DNA from 4 places in the Paenibacillus sp. JJ1683 genome. Region 1 is predicted to be linked to each of the others. Evidence: riboswitches for the same ligand, from Rfam matches in the RefSeq annotation. Region 1 holds a riboswitch; each other region holds the start of a gene.

Evidence for each region. A riboswitch is a leader RNA that binds a small molecule or an ion and turns the genes downstream of it on or off. The one in region 1 is predicted to bind cyclic di-AMP.
Region 2: it holds a riboswitch for cyclic di-AMP, as region 1 does, so the genes downstream of both, ACUC6J_RS06510 (hypothetical protein) here and ACUC6J_RS00140 (3D domain-containing protein) in region 1, are expected to answer to the same signal.
Region 3: it holds a riboswitch for cyclic di-AMP, as region 1 does, so the genes downstream of both, ACUC6J_RS00535 (C40 family peptidase) here and ACUC6J_RS00140 (3D domain-containing protein) in region 1, are expected to answer to the same signal.
Region 4: it holds a riboswitch for cyclic di-AMP, as region 1 does, so the genes downstream of both, ACUC6J_RS19750 (TrkH family potassium uptake protein) here and ACUC6J_RS00140 (3D domain-containing protein) in region 1, are expected to answer to the same signal.

The regions. Positions count from the first base shown of each region.
Region 1 is NZ_CM129820.1:28,006-31,709, forward strand. It holds gene ACUC6J_RS00130 (HD domain-containing protein) at 1-988, shown strand, start outside; gene ACUC6J_RS00135 (TatD family hydrolase) at 1,031-1,801, shown strand; cyclic di-AMP (ydaO/yuaA leader) riboswitch at 2,002-2,281, shown strand; gene ACUC6J_RS00140 (3D domain-containing protein) at 2,553-3,701, shown strand.
Region 2 is NZ_CM129820.1:1,528,949-1,532,652, forward strand. It holds gene ACUC6J_RS06495 (urease accessory protein UreF) at 1-404, opposite strand, end outside; tRNA gene ACUC6J_RS06500 (tRNA-Leu) at 667-749, shown strand; gene ACUC6J_RS06505 (glutathione peroxidase) at 899-1,384, opposite strand; cyclic di-AMP (ydaO/yuaA leader) riboswitch at 1,848-2,019, shown strand; gene ACUC6J_RS06510 (hypothetical protein) at 2,133-2,528, shown strand; gene kdpF (K(+)-transporting ATPase subunit F) at 2,712-2,789, shown strand; gene kdpA (potassium-transporting ATPase subunit KdpA) at 2,935-3,704, shown strand, end outside.
Region 3 is NZ_CM129820.1:133,090-136,793, reverse strand. It holds gene ACUC6J_RS00545 (M1 family metallopeptidase) at 1-33, shown strand, start outside; gene ACUC6J_RS00540 (hypothetical protein) at 45-872, shown strand; cyclic di-AMP (ydaO/yuaA leader) riboswitch at 1,149-1,286, shown strand; gene ACUC6J_RS00535 (C40 family peptidase) at 1,292-1,792, shown strand; gene ACUC6J_RS00530 (GNAT family N-acetyltransferase) at 2,095-2,601, shown strand; gene ACUC6J_RS00525 (4a-hydroxytetrahydrobiopterin dehydratase) at 2,680-2,979, opposite strand; gene ACUC6J_RS00520 (hypothetical protein) at 3,097-3,390, opposite strand; gene motA (flagellar motor stator protein MotA) at 3,578-3,704, shown strand, end outside.
Region 4 is NZ_CM129820.1:4,598,642-4,602,345, forward strand. It holds gene ACUC6J_RS19740 (LysR family transcriptional regulator) at 1-300, shown strand, start outside; gene ACUC6J_RS19745 (potassium channel family protein) at 306-983, opposite strand; gene ACUC6J_RS19750 (TrkH family potassium uptake protein) at 1,002-2,342, opposite strand; cyclic di-AMP (ydaO/yuaA leader) riboswitch at 2,742-2,894, opposite strand; gene ACUC6J_RS19755 (CPBP family intramembrane glutamic endopeptidase) at 3,155-3,704, shown strand, end outside.

The DNA.
Region 1 (3,704 bases):
CGATGTGGGGCACGGTCCATTTTCTCATTCCATTGAAGAAGCCTTTCATATGAACCATGAGGATTGGACATGCCGCATTGTACTGGGCGACACGAAGATTAACGCTGTGCTACGGCAAGTGGATGAGATGCTGCCCCACAAAGTCGCGGCGGTTATAGCCAAAACGTATGATAAGCCGATTGTTGTCAACCTGGTAACAAGTCCGCTCGATGCTGACCGTATGGATTATTTGTTGCGGGATGCTCATTCGACAGGTGTTAACTACGGAACGATTGATTTGGATCGTATTTTACGTTTGTTGCGTCCTCATAATGGGAGAATTGTCGTAAAAGAGTCGGGTATGCATGCTGTAGAGGATTATCTAATGTCACGCTATCAGATGTACTGGCAAATTTATTTCCATCCTGTAACACGCAGCTCGGAAATCCTGTTACGTAAAATTTTTAAGAGAGCAAAGGAACTGTTCAAAAACGGATATGAGTTTGGTTTTCTGCTTGATCCGCTGCCCGATCTGTTAAAAGGAGAACTAACAGTGGAGCAGTATTTGATGCTGGATGAGTCTTTGATTCAGACGGTATTTGGCCAATGGAAACGAGAAAAGGATGAAATTTTAAGTGATTTGAGTAGCCGTTTTATGGATCGTAGATTGTATAAATATGTAGAGATTGAAAATATGGATACAGATACCGTTGACCATATTCGAGAGGCTTTGAAAGAGGCTGGATTGCATCCTGAATATGATCTTGAAATTGATTTTCCAACAGATCTTCCTTATGATGTGTTTCGGCAGGGCGGCTCAACGGACAACCAGATTTTACTGCTTGGACGTCAGGGCGAGGTGCGGGAAATATCCGAAGTTTCAGAAATTGTGCGCTCAATAAGTGGCATTCACCGAGGAAAATATCACATGTATTTTCCCCAAAATAAATTGAACGGGGTAAAAGACAGGCTTCCTGCCGAAATAAGGAATTATTTTGTCAAACAATAGACAAATATATAGAAATGTAAGTAAAAAAAGGAGATGAAAACCTTGGATTTATTCGACACTCATACTCACCTGGATGCCCCACAATTTGACGAAGACCGTGAAGAAGTTATAGCACGTGCTGTCGAATCAGGAGTAACACGGATGATCAATATCGGATTTAATCGTGAGACCATTCCATCCACCATGAAGCTGGCTGAGACGTATGATTTTATTTATGCGGCCGTTGGATGGCATCCGCAGGATGCTATTACAATGCAGGAGGGGGATTTAGAATGGATTGCATCGTTATGCAGTCATAAAAAGGTTGTAGCGATCGGAGAGATCGGTCTGGATTACTATTGGGATACATCACCAAAGGATGTACAGCAGCGGGTGCTTCGAAACCAAATTGGTCTGGCACGTGAGCTCAACATGCCAATTGTTATCCATAACCGGGATGCGCATGAAGATATTGTGAGAATTTTACGTGAGGAAAAGGCGAGCGAGATTGGCGGAGTCATGCACTCCTTTTCTGGGAGCTGGGAGACCGCTAAAATGGTGCTGGATATGGGCTTTCACCTTTCCTTTGGCGGGCCCATAACGTTCAAAAATGCCAAGCAGCCAAAAGAGGTACTGGCCCAGGTTCCGCTGGATCGTCTGCTGATTGAAACGGACGCACCATACTTGACGCCTCATCCGTTTCGCGGGAAGCGAAATGAGTCGGCCCATGTGAGATTGGTGGCAGAGGCAGCCGCCCAAATTAAGGGAATTACGGTGGAGGAATTGGTATCCATTACGACCCAAAATGCTTTGGAACGATTTGACATTCAGTGAAAAAGCGAAGAAATCAATCAAAATAAAGAGATAGACGGAGCTAATTATGATTTTGTTGCAGGAAACTCAAGAATATTACAATTTTTTAACCGAATATTTTAAAAAATGTACTTGAAACCTGCTTTACAACATGCATGGAAACAGGATATCATCTTTTCAGTGAATTGTTGTTGAGTGTAAACATCAACAAATCATTTCATGAACCAGTCTCGCTGAGTCCCTTTTGCAGGGAACGGGGGAACCGATATGGCTTACAGTACGTCCGGCGTATGTGCAAGAGAGAATGTCTCTTCAGCAGCCGGCTCAACCGAAATTCATTTCCCGAATGGGATGAACAGGTAGAGAAGCCGTATTTCGATTTCTTTCTGGGTCTTCGGGGTGAATGTGAAGGCGACCGCCATGAGCGGTTGACCTAAGCTAGGGCGACTCTCTACGTCCGAACCCGACAGCTAACCCCGTAAGCGTAACAAGAGAGAAGCCATCTCGTGCATGAGTTTTCCCGCATATTCACACATGTTGGAAGCCACGAAAGAGCTCTCTAGTCTCTTTCTTTGGCTTTTTTTGTTGTGAATAAAAGAAAATCTGTCATCATACTGTGGTTAAACAGGGGAGGACAGCATGCCGCGAAGACGGGTACATGGTGCAGGACAGTCGCAGTACGGGCTTGTCTTGTAGAAAATCTGTTATAGTCACGTCAACGATCAACTATGTCTTACTCCAGACGGCGGGCTATGTAAGGAGGACGGAGGAAATGGGCATTTTCCGAAAAGAGGAGACCCATGAGTCACGCTCATCCAGCATGTCTTACGTATTACGTTGGAAGCAAGAGAATGTGCGCCAGGCTGCTTTGGTTGCTATTTTTCTAATCGCACTAACGATTATGATTTCAATTCTGATGTACACGCAATCAAAAAAACAAGTCTTTTTTGTCATCGATGGTAAGGCATCTGCGGTAGAAACCCGGGAATCCAAGCTCCAAGATTTGCTCAATGAGCATTCTATTTCACTTCAGCCGCATGATACAATTTCCATGCCGCTAAATGGAGCAGTACAGGATGGGGATCGCGTAGTCATCAAACGTGCCAATCAGGTTAAAGTATCCTCAGGCAATAAGACGAAAAAGCTGTACACAACAGAAAATACAGTAGAGGGTGCCATTCGCACTTCGGGCTATAAATTATCATCAACGGATAAAGTTTACCCTGCGTTGGATGCCTCTGTTTCAGCTAACATGGACATAAAAATCGTCCGTGTGAAGAAACAGCAGGTCGAACAGAAAAAACAAGTGCCTTATCAGGTCATCAAAACGGCAGATCCAAGTCTCTATAAAGGCGATAATCGAGTCATTCAAAGTGGCAAATCGGGTGTGGTAGTCCAGCATGTTCAAAAGGTATACCATGATGGAAAATTGGTATCCAAACAGCTGGTCAACAAGGAAGTCGCACAGAATCGTGTGGATAAGGTAATTGCGGTAGGAACGAAGAAAAAACCGGTCGTTCTAGCTGCTTCCATCGGCCCTAAAGATGCAGTTAAGGCTACAAAGGTTAGTTCGGGCAGTGCTGTCCGTAAAGCAGGTATTAATTTTAATTATAGAAAAGTTTTACAAAACGTCTCCATGACGGCGTATTCCGCACAAGAGCCAGGTATCGGTACACGTACCGCCTCCGGCACACGTGTCACGGAAGGACGCACCATCGCTGTCGATCCGAGTGTAATTCCAATCGGGTGGTGGGTGTATATTGAAGGGGTGGGCTTCCGCCGTGCGGAGGATACCGGTGGCGCGATTAAAGGCCACAAAATCGATGTGTATTATGAGAGTTTGAGCCGGGCCAACCAATTTGGTCGTAAGCACGGTAAAACCGTATATGTTATCGGACCTGTAAAGCCGGAAATCAACTAAAAC
Region 2 (3,704 bases), 1.5 Mb from region 1:
CAAGTGTGGACAGTAGCGAGTGTGCCAATTGCATTGTATTGAGTGAGTGTGTCTTCCAGTTGGTCAAATGCGAGCCAAGGATAAAGAGCCTTGGTGAGCTTGAGCAGTCGCTGGCCAGAAAGTCGCGACTCTTTTACATGCTGCGAGGAAGGATGTTGGGTGTGCAACATTTTATCAATAAGGGCGATCCGCCAACCGTCATTCTGCTGGATGGCTGCATACAGACTTTTAATGGCCATGCCGTCAAGGGTTGTGATTTGAGGATACCAATCGTCTCGCATGTAATGTTTCAGATCCTGAAGACTGTTCAGGTGTCCGGCGCGGAAACGCTCCTCCAATCCGTAGAAACGGGTGAAACCACCAATAGGTAAGGAAGGGTCCAACAATAATGCGTAGTTTAGCAACCGGTTACCTTTATGCAGGACGGTTCGCCTCCTTGAAGTGAATATTTGTGTGATGTTATTTGACTTGAATATTGATTTGTAATAAGAAATCGAACATTTATGTAATATATTTTTACACTTACAGCTCTATTGTGTCAAATTAAATAATTTTATTGCTTATATATGTTATATAAAGTTACATTAAAAATAATTATAATATTCTTGTTTACAAATTGTTGCTGAGAGAGTATAATAAATCTGTTGCCTCAATACATTATGACATGCGGTCGTGGTGGAATGGCAGACACGCTATCTTGAGGGGGTAGTGGGCGTACGCCCGTGGAGGTTCGAGTCCTCTCGACCGCATTATATGCAATACCCAGTTGAAAAAGCATCCTGACACGTTTTACGTGAAGGGATGCTTTTTTTGTTAAATACTTTTCGTCATATCCTCCCGTCACAGAAGCGGTCGTATGGACAACGGACCGCTCGTTAACTGTAATGCATAAAGATTGTCAGTTTTTCTGCAAAAGCTTCTTAATATCTCCTACAAGCTTGTCTGGAGTGGTTTGCGGCGCATAACGCTTAAATACGTTACCTTCTCGTGTAATTAAGAATTTAGTAAAATTCCATTTGATCGCTTTGGAGCCTAATACGCCTGGAGCAGTGTGGGTCAGGTAGCGAAATAGAGGATGTGCCTGATCACCGTTAACATCTGTCTTGGCGAACATGGGAAAAGTCACTCCGTAATTGAGTTGGCAAAACTCGGAGATCTCCTCGCTGGAACCCGGCTCTTGTTTGGCGAACTGGTTGCTGGGAAATCCCAAAATTTCGAGCCCCTGTTCATGATACTGGTCATATAGCTCTTGTAGCGCCTTGTACTGGGGGGTTAACCCACATTTGCTGGCAGTATTCACGATAAGAAGAACTTTCCCTTCGTATGTGGATAACGGAATTTGTGCCCCTTGTAGGGTCTGTGCATCATATTTATATACACTCATGATATCCCTCCTAATTCAATATTCTACAATTAAATTGTGAACAATTCAACAAGGGGTTGCAAGTCCAGAAGAGTCTACAGACATTGTGCATTGTAAAATCGTCTTTTGTTCAAAACGGTAAATCACACTTCAAATGGAGCAAATTGAGGTGTTTCTTCTTATAAAAGAGGGTTCATTCGATAATTATCTAGTACATATAGCGCATTTTCTTTCTTTTTTATAAATAAAGGGCAACCGTACCATACCCTACGCCAATATTGACATGCCTTTCATTTTCAAAAAGAGGTGAAATACAGAGTTTTAGAGAGATACGAGAAGCATAGGTTGGTTGTAAGCGTTATCCTTAATCTTCTATGCTCTAAAGGGTGATTTATAGCCTTGCCGTTGAGCTTTACAGTCTTCCTTGCACGGGTGTATGATTCAAGACGTAATTTCAAATTAACAACAATGAAGCAACAACGAATTGTCTAAAGCGCTGAATTTTGCAGTTGCAAAAGCGGGGGAACCAACGAGTATATACGGCTCTGCAAGCCGTGTGTCTCATGGGGTGAATTTTCCGGCCAAGTGCCGTAAATAGGGCGACTCTCACGTCCGAATCCGACAGCTAACCTCGTAAGCGTACAGGGAGAGGCAACAAACCGCCGTGTGCAGCCATGGTTTATTTTATCATGGAATGTATGAAGCCGGAGGAAGCCTTTTTCCTTCGGCTTCTTTTTGTTGTCTTTTTATACCGGGAGAGGAGCTACTGATGGAAGGTCGGTTAATTATTGTCACTGCACCGAATGAAGCGGGCAGAAGTTTTGTGAAATTGCTTATGTTCAAAAAATTGGCGTTTGCAGTTCTCACAAATAGCACCCAGGAGGAACGACAGCTCAAAAAAATGGGTGTGGAGCACATTGTGCGCATCAATACGATGCAAGCGGGAAAATGGAATTTTCCTAAAAAAGAAATTGGTAGTGTGTATTTGTTCGAAAACAGCTTGAATCTAACTTGCCGTTTCCTGCAAATATGTCGGCCACTAACATCAGAATTGATCTATGTTATTACGCACGGCTGTAATCCACAAGGAATTTATCGGGGATTGGGAGCGGACCATGTGATCTACACATTGAACGGAGAGGTGGGTTTCCTGCTGAACGGATAAGCACTTATAACATAGCTGGTTTATGATTTTATGATGGAATCAAAAGGGCAATCTGAAAAGCGATACGGAGGGTATGAACATGATGGATTTATACATGCTGCTCGTAATGGCTGTGAGTTATGGAGTGATACTGCTGTTTGTACGCTGGTGTGATGCGCAGACCTCAAAAGGAGGGCGAAGAGGATGATCGTTGTGCTAGGACTTACGGCTATTGTGTTCGTGTATTTAATCTACGCACTCCTGAATCCTGAAAAATTCTAGTCAACTATAGGATCGAGCAGGCGGGAACAGCAGATCAAGAATGCAGCATCAGAGATGCAGATTTTCGCAAACGTGTGCACTCAATGGATGGTCTGAATCAGGTCTGTTGTTCCAAATGCAGGAGCCTTTTAAGGAGGAATAGAGGATGGAGCTACTGCAAATTGGGATTGTGATCATCATATTGTTGCTCTTGGTAAAGCCGATGGGCACCTATATGTATCACGTATTCTCGAATGAACCGAATCGGACGGATCGGATTTTTGGTGGAACGGAAAAGCTGATTTATAAGGCTGTAGGCTTGAAGAAACAGGACAGCATGCATTGGACCACGTACGCTATGAGTTTCATTGCAACCAATGTGGTGCTTGTGGGGATCAGCTACCTGCTATTGCGCTTGCAGGCTATACTTCCGGGCAATCCGGTTGGGAACAGTAATATGGAAGCATCATTGGCATTTAATACAGTAATCAGCTTTATGACCAATACGAATCTCCAACATTACAGCGGAGAAAGCGGGCTTACGTATCTGACGCAGATGGCGTTCGTCACGATGATGATGTTTACTTCGGCTGCTTCGGGGTTTTCGGTTGCTGCGGCTTTTATGAGGGGATTGACGCGGCGCGGTGAAGGGCTGGGTAATTTTTTTCAAGATTTTATTAAAGCCAACATACGGATTTTCCTGCCGCTTGCCTTTGTACTTACGCTGGTGCTGGTGGGATTAAAAGTACCACAGACGCTACAACCCACGGCGGATATTACGACTTTAAGTGGTACACAGCAGCAGATTGCTATGGGACCCATTGCCTCATTGGAATCCATCAAGCATTTGGGCACGAACGGGGGCGGTTTTGCGGGAGCTAATTCTGCACATCCTTTTGAAAATCCAAATCCTTGGACGAACGTACTGGAAATTTT
Region 3 (3,704 bases), 110 kb from region 1:
TTGGAGACACTGCTTGGAAGTCTGTCATGGTGAGGTGTCTATAGATGCGGACTGTTATAAAAGAAGGCTGGGCGCTGGTACGCATACGCTTTTATATCGTTATCATTTTATTTCTGTATCGTCTGCTGTGGGGAGTATTTCTCTATAGGCTGGTACAGTCTGCCGTTATCCCGCTGCTGCTACGTTATCCTGATCAGAGCCAAAACGAACTGGGAAAGACCTTGTTTTGGATGGAGGGCCAGATCGCCTTGATGGACAGCCGGGAAGTACATGTGTACTTGTGGATATTACTAGGGGCGACCGTATTGCGCATACTAATCACTCCCTTCATTAGAGCTGGCATATATCAAAGCCTGCATACCGATGCGTCTGAACCGCAAAGCCTGTCCTTCTTCAAGGGGATGAAACGCCACGGTATGTCATCGCTATTGTATTACATCATCGAGTTGGGTTTGCTGCTGCTTCCCGCCTTTTGGGTGGTACCGAGACTCTATCCTATTGTAGTAGGAACGTTGCAATCTTCCTCTTACCTGCTACATTTGTTGCCCTATGCCATGGGGTGGATAGCTTACGGTTGGGTCATTCGGCAGTGCATCCTGTATATGCAGTTGGGCACTGTCAGTGGTCACACCATACTATCGTCCCTGCTCGCCTTCTTTCGCCAGCTTCTTCCGGCTGTTGGTGTATCCCTGTTGCTAGGTACTTGTGTGTTGCTAGTTTTCGGTCTATTTGGCACCGTGGCGATGATTTGGACGGGTATGTTGGCGCTGATTCTCCAGCAATCGTATCATTTTGTTACCAGTCTGGTCAGGCTGTGGCATATCAGTTCACAGTATCGGCTATGGCACATCGATATCTCCAGGAGAGGCTAACCCCTCACAATATGCTCTCTCCTGTATTTTCAGCTGTCGAAAAAACTTTTTTCTTTCCCGTGCAAACAGCACATAACTGAATACTGTTAACAGAATCTGTTCCTGGAGCGTTAGGAACAGATTTTTTTTGTAACTTTTTGCGATGAAACATTTGCCAAAGCCTGCTGTCTTTGTTACAATAATCGCAGTGAACTGATAGTAACAACTTTGTAATCTTTATTGTAACCTTTATCTTAAAAACATCGTTGTCGTGAATACTGCTCTCCAAGGTGCACATCTTAAGTTAAGCCTAATTCCTGGCACCTAGGAAGCGGGGGAACCAGTTTGGGTGAATTGATCTCGCAACAGAGTGGTCATAGGGGAACCTTCTACCGAATCCTTAAGCTAACCTCGCAGGCATTGGAAGGGGTATATTTTTTTTGAAGAAGAAGCTAACGATCGCAGCCATGGGTCTCGCCATTGCCTTTACATCTTTTACATTCGGTGGCAGCAGTGCATTTGCAGACTCTAAGATGGACCAGGTCATCCAAGATGCCAAAGGAACGAACTACAGAAGCGGAGGCACTACACTCGAGGGATTCGATTGCTCCGGCTTCACAATGTATGTATTCAACAAACTGGGAATTAAACTGCCGCATCAATCTGGATCACAATTCAAAATGGGTTCTTCTGTATCCCGCGATGAAATGAGACCAGGCGACCTGGTGTTCTTCAACACCACAGGAAGAGGCGTTTCCCATGTAGGTATCTTCGTAGGTGAAGGGAAATTCGCCCACTCCTCGACTTCACGTGGTGTAGTAGTTAGCTCACTGAACGAAAATTATTACGCTAACCGTTATGTCGGTGCAAAAAGAATTATGAGCACAGACGCTTACCATTCTGTAGCTTCAGATATTCCTGATGACGACAACGTAGAATAACTACCGCACAGCAAGCTAACCCTAGCCGCAATTTGATTCTGGCCGGAATCGAATTGCGGTTTTTTATGTCCACTACATCGCAATGATTATCATTACTGACGAACTGACACCTCAAAAGGTTTCAATTTTAGCGAACATCGTCGGTTTTACCGTCACCGCTGGGGGAGCATATGAGCAGTAAATCCTTCTTATTGAATGTATACCCGACTTAGGTACGAAATAAACACGCTTGCCATTCTCCTACAACTTGTCTACAATCTGTGGTTAATGATTGAAGTACCTGCATAAGGAGGAATGAAAAAGTGCCGGCCTCAATATCCAACTACCGGATCGTACCGATGGACGAGCATCAAGCGGCTGAAATCTGTGAGTGGCGCTATGATCCCCCCTACAACATATACGGCTGGCTTCCCTGGGAACAAATGAAGGCACTTGAAGTCGAATTTGGAAGTCCCACGCTTCGCCAAGAGCAATATGTTGCGGTCCTGGACGAAGAGAATGAGCTGACGGGATTTGCTCAATATTTCCCTATGGTCGGTGTGACCCGGCTGGGTCTTGGAATGCATCCCGAAAGATGCGGACATGGCACAGGCTCCGACTTTGTCCGGGCCATTGCCGAGGAAGCCAGACGGCGGCATCCGCAGAATGAAATTGACCTAGAGGTTCTCACTTGGAATCAGCGGGCTATCCGAGCCTACAAGGCAGCTGGATTTGAGCTGACGGATACCTATGAACGCCAGACTCCAGATGGCAGAAAGCCGTTCCATTGTATGGTATATCGTCCTGAACAACAGAATCGGGTTCTATAAATAAGAGCGCCTTCACTATACAACCGCGATGTTGTATAACGAAGGCGCTCTTCATATATACGACAGATCATTACAAACTCAATGACTGCTGCGCATTTTTTCGAAAGCTTCATTATATTGTTGGGCTTCCTTAATATCTACGGCCATAATACCGCCATCGTCCCAGGAGGTCAAACGCAGAGTCACGGTCTTGTAATCAATCGTAATAAATGGATGGTGATTAAATGCCTCAGATATAGCGGCAACTTCATCCACGAAGGCAATTCCTTTCATAAAACTGGAAAAATTATATTTCCGAACGATCCAACGTCCTTCCTCCAGTTCCCAGCCCTCCAGCTTCTCCAGATGTGCTTCAATCTCTTCTTGTGTAAAAGGCATGTTACGAACTCCTCCCCGTTTATACGGAAGCCTTTTAGCCGCTTAAATGCGGCCAAAACTACGATATATTGGTGTACATATTACCACGGCCCCGTTGATAAATCCATAAGACGGCCATCAAATCAATGGGACCGACGTCAGCTCCTCATCCCCGATGAGTACATAGATCCGGTGCTGCTCCGGCTCATAAATCACAACACCGCTGCCTACAGTGATTATAGGTTCTGTGCCCAGTGCATAAAATAAGTCTTCTGCCAAAGCCTCATTGACTTCCTGGCGCCCCGCTGGGTCCAGCCTGTCCCAATCTTCTGCTTCCATTTCAAAAAATTCATAGCTATCTGGAATGCGTCCCACAGCCTCTGTCAAATCGTTCAAAATTTGTTCATACTCGCGCCCATGCTTTACTCCCATGCTATTTCCTCCAGTGGTTCAGCGATTCAATACATAATCACTTTATTATACCGGAAATTCGCCCTTAACAAAAAAGAGAGTTTTGTCGATAAATACTATAATCCGTCTCATAATGACGCGCTTGGGGCAAGGACGACCCATGCGGCATGAAAGGATTCAAAATCTATTCTCATGGATGAGGTGTATCATGCAAATTACAACCATTATTGGACTTGTGCTCGGGCTTTTGTCACTGGTCGTCGGGATGATCCTGAAGGGCGCGCCAGTCGTCAATCTGGTCAATAATCCCGCTGCTTACATGATTATTTTCGTCG
Region 4 (3,704 bases), 1.2 Mb from region 1:
CTGACGGATGACTTGTTCCAGCGTAGCGGCATTATGCCGGATATCCGCATGGAAATCGACTCCTTCGAGGCGATTGTACGCCTGCTTCCCACCTGCAAGGCATCCGCTTTGCTGCCCAAATCCTATTTGCGCAGCGAACTGCTGCGAGATAATGGACTTACTGCATTGTACTTGCCTGATTTGAAGGAGACACGCCGAACGACCTCCCTGATCTACTCAGAAACGGCCGATCTCGGCCCAACAGCACGACGCTGGATTAGCGAGACACGCGCATCGTTTGCAGGCTACCGTATGGTATAGAGGATTTAACCCTCTTCATTGACATTAACGACCTCATCCTCAAAGCGGCCGATATTATCATTGGAGCCGATAATGACCATAATATCGTCTGCTTTCAGCCGATCCATAGCTGTCGGTGCGATCAAGATACCATTCGCCGTATGAAGCGCCACGATGCTGCAACCAAAGCGGGTGCGAGCATTTAATTCTGCCAACGTTTTGCCATTCAGACATGCAGGCACATTAAGTTCTACAATGCTGTATTCCTTGGACAGCTCCAAATAATCGAGCAGATTAGGCGTGACCAGCTGATGCGCTACTCGAATACCCATATCCCGTTCCGGATAAATGACTCGGTCCACCCCAAGCTTCTCTAACGCACGCCCATGCAGCACAGATATGGCTTTGGCTACGACTTTTCTCACACCCAGCTCCTTCAGCAAAATGGCGGTCAGGATGCTTACCTGAATATCATCACCAATCGCAACAATGCCGCAATCGAAATTACGTATGCCGAGTGACCGCAACGCATCCTCATCTGTAGCGTCTGCCACGACAGTATGTGTCAGAATCTCACTCATACTGTCCACAACATCCTCATTCCGATCAATGCCCAGCACCTCGCACCCCATATCCACCAATTGCAAAGCCAGGCTTGAGCCAAACCGTCCCAAGCCAATGACTACAAACTGCTGCGTTTTCATATCTACTCGAAAACTCCCTTACCCTATAATTATTTTACCTTCTGGATGACGATACAATTCCTTACCCTTTTTCGGTCCCAGTGCATAAGCTAGCGTGAGTGGACCCAGCCTGCCTGCAAACATCGTCAGAGTAATCACCAGCTTGCCTACAACTGTCAAATCAGGTGTAAGCCCCATGGACAGTCCTACCGTACCAAAGGCAGACACCGTCTCGAACAAGATCATCAGAAAATGATGATCTTCGGTTGCGGACAGAATCATCGTCACCCCAATCACGAACAGCAACCCCAGCAAGGTAATAGTCAAAGCCTTATAAATGCGTGCCTGCGCAAGTCGGTACCGGAACAGCACAATGTCTTCCCGTCCCCGCAGCATCGAAAACACCGCTCCAATGAGCAGAGCAAATGTAGTGGTCTTAATCCCGCCTCCAGTGGAGCCAGGCGAAGCCCCAATAAACATGAGTATGATGATAAAAAACTGCGTAGCCTGCCGCAAGCCTGCAATGTCCAGCGTGTTGGCACCTGCGGTGCGAGGGGTAACGGACTGGAATAAAGAACCCAGCAGTTTACCACCCCAATCAAGCGAGCCAAGCGTCTTCGGATTCGTAAACTCAAATACAAAAATGACAAGCGTCCCGACGACAATCAGAGCAGCTGTCATGCTGAGTACCACCTTGGTATGCAAGGATAGTCTCTTACGCTTGCGATAATCTGCCAGGTCAGACATCACTACAAAACCAATACCACCCGAAATAATGAGAAACATGGCTGTAAAATTAACAATCGGATCATATACATAACCTGTCAGGCTGCGAAATTCACCGAACAAATCAAAACCAGCGTTATTAAACATGGAAATGGCATGCCAGATTCCAAAATAAATCGCCCTGCCGACAGGCATATCAAATGACCAGCGAATCGAAAAAATAGCTGCACATACGCCCTCAATCATCAGCGAGTACCATAGCACCTTGCGGATCAATCCGACAATTCCTTCGACAGAGGTCTGATTCATCGCTTCTTGCAAAATAAGGCGCTCCCGCAAGGAAATCCGACGCTTGAACACCAGCGCGATCAAGGTAGCCATAGTCATAAAGCCAAGTCCGCCAATCTGAATCAGCGCAACGATGACAATTTGACCAAAGGTTGTAAAAAAGAGCCCTGTATCCTTAACGACAAGCCCGGTTACACAGGTCGCGGAAGCGGCAGTAAACAAAGCGTCTATAAACGCAAGTGGTTTTCCTGTTGTATTAGAAATGGGCAGCATTAACAATAAACTACCTATTAGAATGATAATGGCAAAGCCTGCAACGAATATTTGCGGTGGAGAAAGCCGAAGCCAGCTTGCATTGGGATTCATTTATTCATCACTTCTCCTCCTTGGTGAACTATGAGCATGGAGATCGCTCAGCTCATAAAATCACCAATTCTTTTCAGTTTCTTTTATAAATCAGAAAAGTATCCGCAAAGCGGGATACTTTTGCCTTTCAATACTCACTACACTTTATACGTAACTACCTCATGGAACGTTTGATGACTTTAAGGCGGGCAGCAGCGAAGCGGTCCATTTGAATCTGGAGAAGCGATAGCGCTCGCCTTTGACTCTGAATTTTACCCTTATCAAGGTCTAGAAAATCAAAAAAATTCAGTGGCAACAGCGATTGGAAGATCAAATGGAACGCGCAGCGTCCTTAACTCAGCAAACTTTTATTCACACTTATACACACAAAAAAAGACACCGGAAAACCGAGTGCCTGACTTGGTTCCTGCCCACAGCCTACGAGGTTAGCTGACGGATTCGGGCAGTACAGTATGCCCTATTTACACTTCCGATCCATCAGGATCGACTGTAAAATTCACCCCAGTAACATGGTTCCCCCGTTTTCTCACAGAAATTCGGCTTAAATGTTGTCATTACCCATATATTTCATAGGCATTGCCTCAAGATTATAATCCTTCTCTATCCAGATCACAAAACCGATTTCGCCGAAAAAACGTGAAATTGGCTTTAATTTGCGATTGGGCATCGCTTAATCACAGCTTATCTAATTTTATTAAAACTTTAAAGTGCTTTCACTCTGTTTTCATGAATATCGCTGGTCTGTTGGCGGGAACCTGTGCAGTATGATATCTTTAATGGATGTTCTTATTTACAGATTAAGGAGGAAACTCATGAATCCTATCGGGAAACCGGTCGTGCTCACGGCCAACTTCAAAAAATTAGGCTTACTGGGCGGGGTTGGCCTGATTTGCTTTTTTATCTTTCAATTGCTTATTCCCTCGCTTAGCAATCCAAGTCCGGAATCATTGATGAATGCAACGGTCATCAGCAAACAAGAAGCGATCGTACACGCCCTGGACTTTGCCCGTTCCGAGCTGGGTTATACGGAATCACAGCCAGAGAAGCCTGTCGTGACCTATCAGGCTGAAACAGATTTGTACGGTTATTTATCCAGAGAAAAACTGCTTCAAGCGTACGATCGTACATGGAAAAAAAATTATCCTTATGAAACCTTTCGGGTTGATTTGCCTGACTCCTCAGCGAAGGGCAAGCTGCAAATTCATGTGGATTTATCCACTGGGAAGGTCGTTAGCTTTAAGCGGATCACCTCCAGCACCAATTACACACAGGCTGATGTTTCTACAGATGAACAAGCACGAAGCAAGCTTGTACGTATAGCTGAGGGCGACATGACGCTTGAAGCTAAGGAACAGGCTGCAG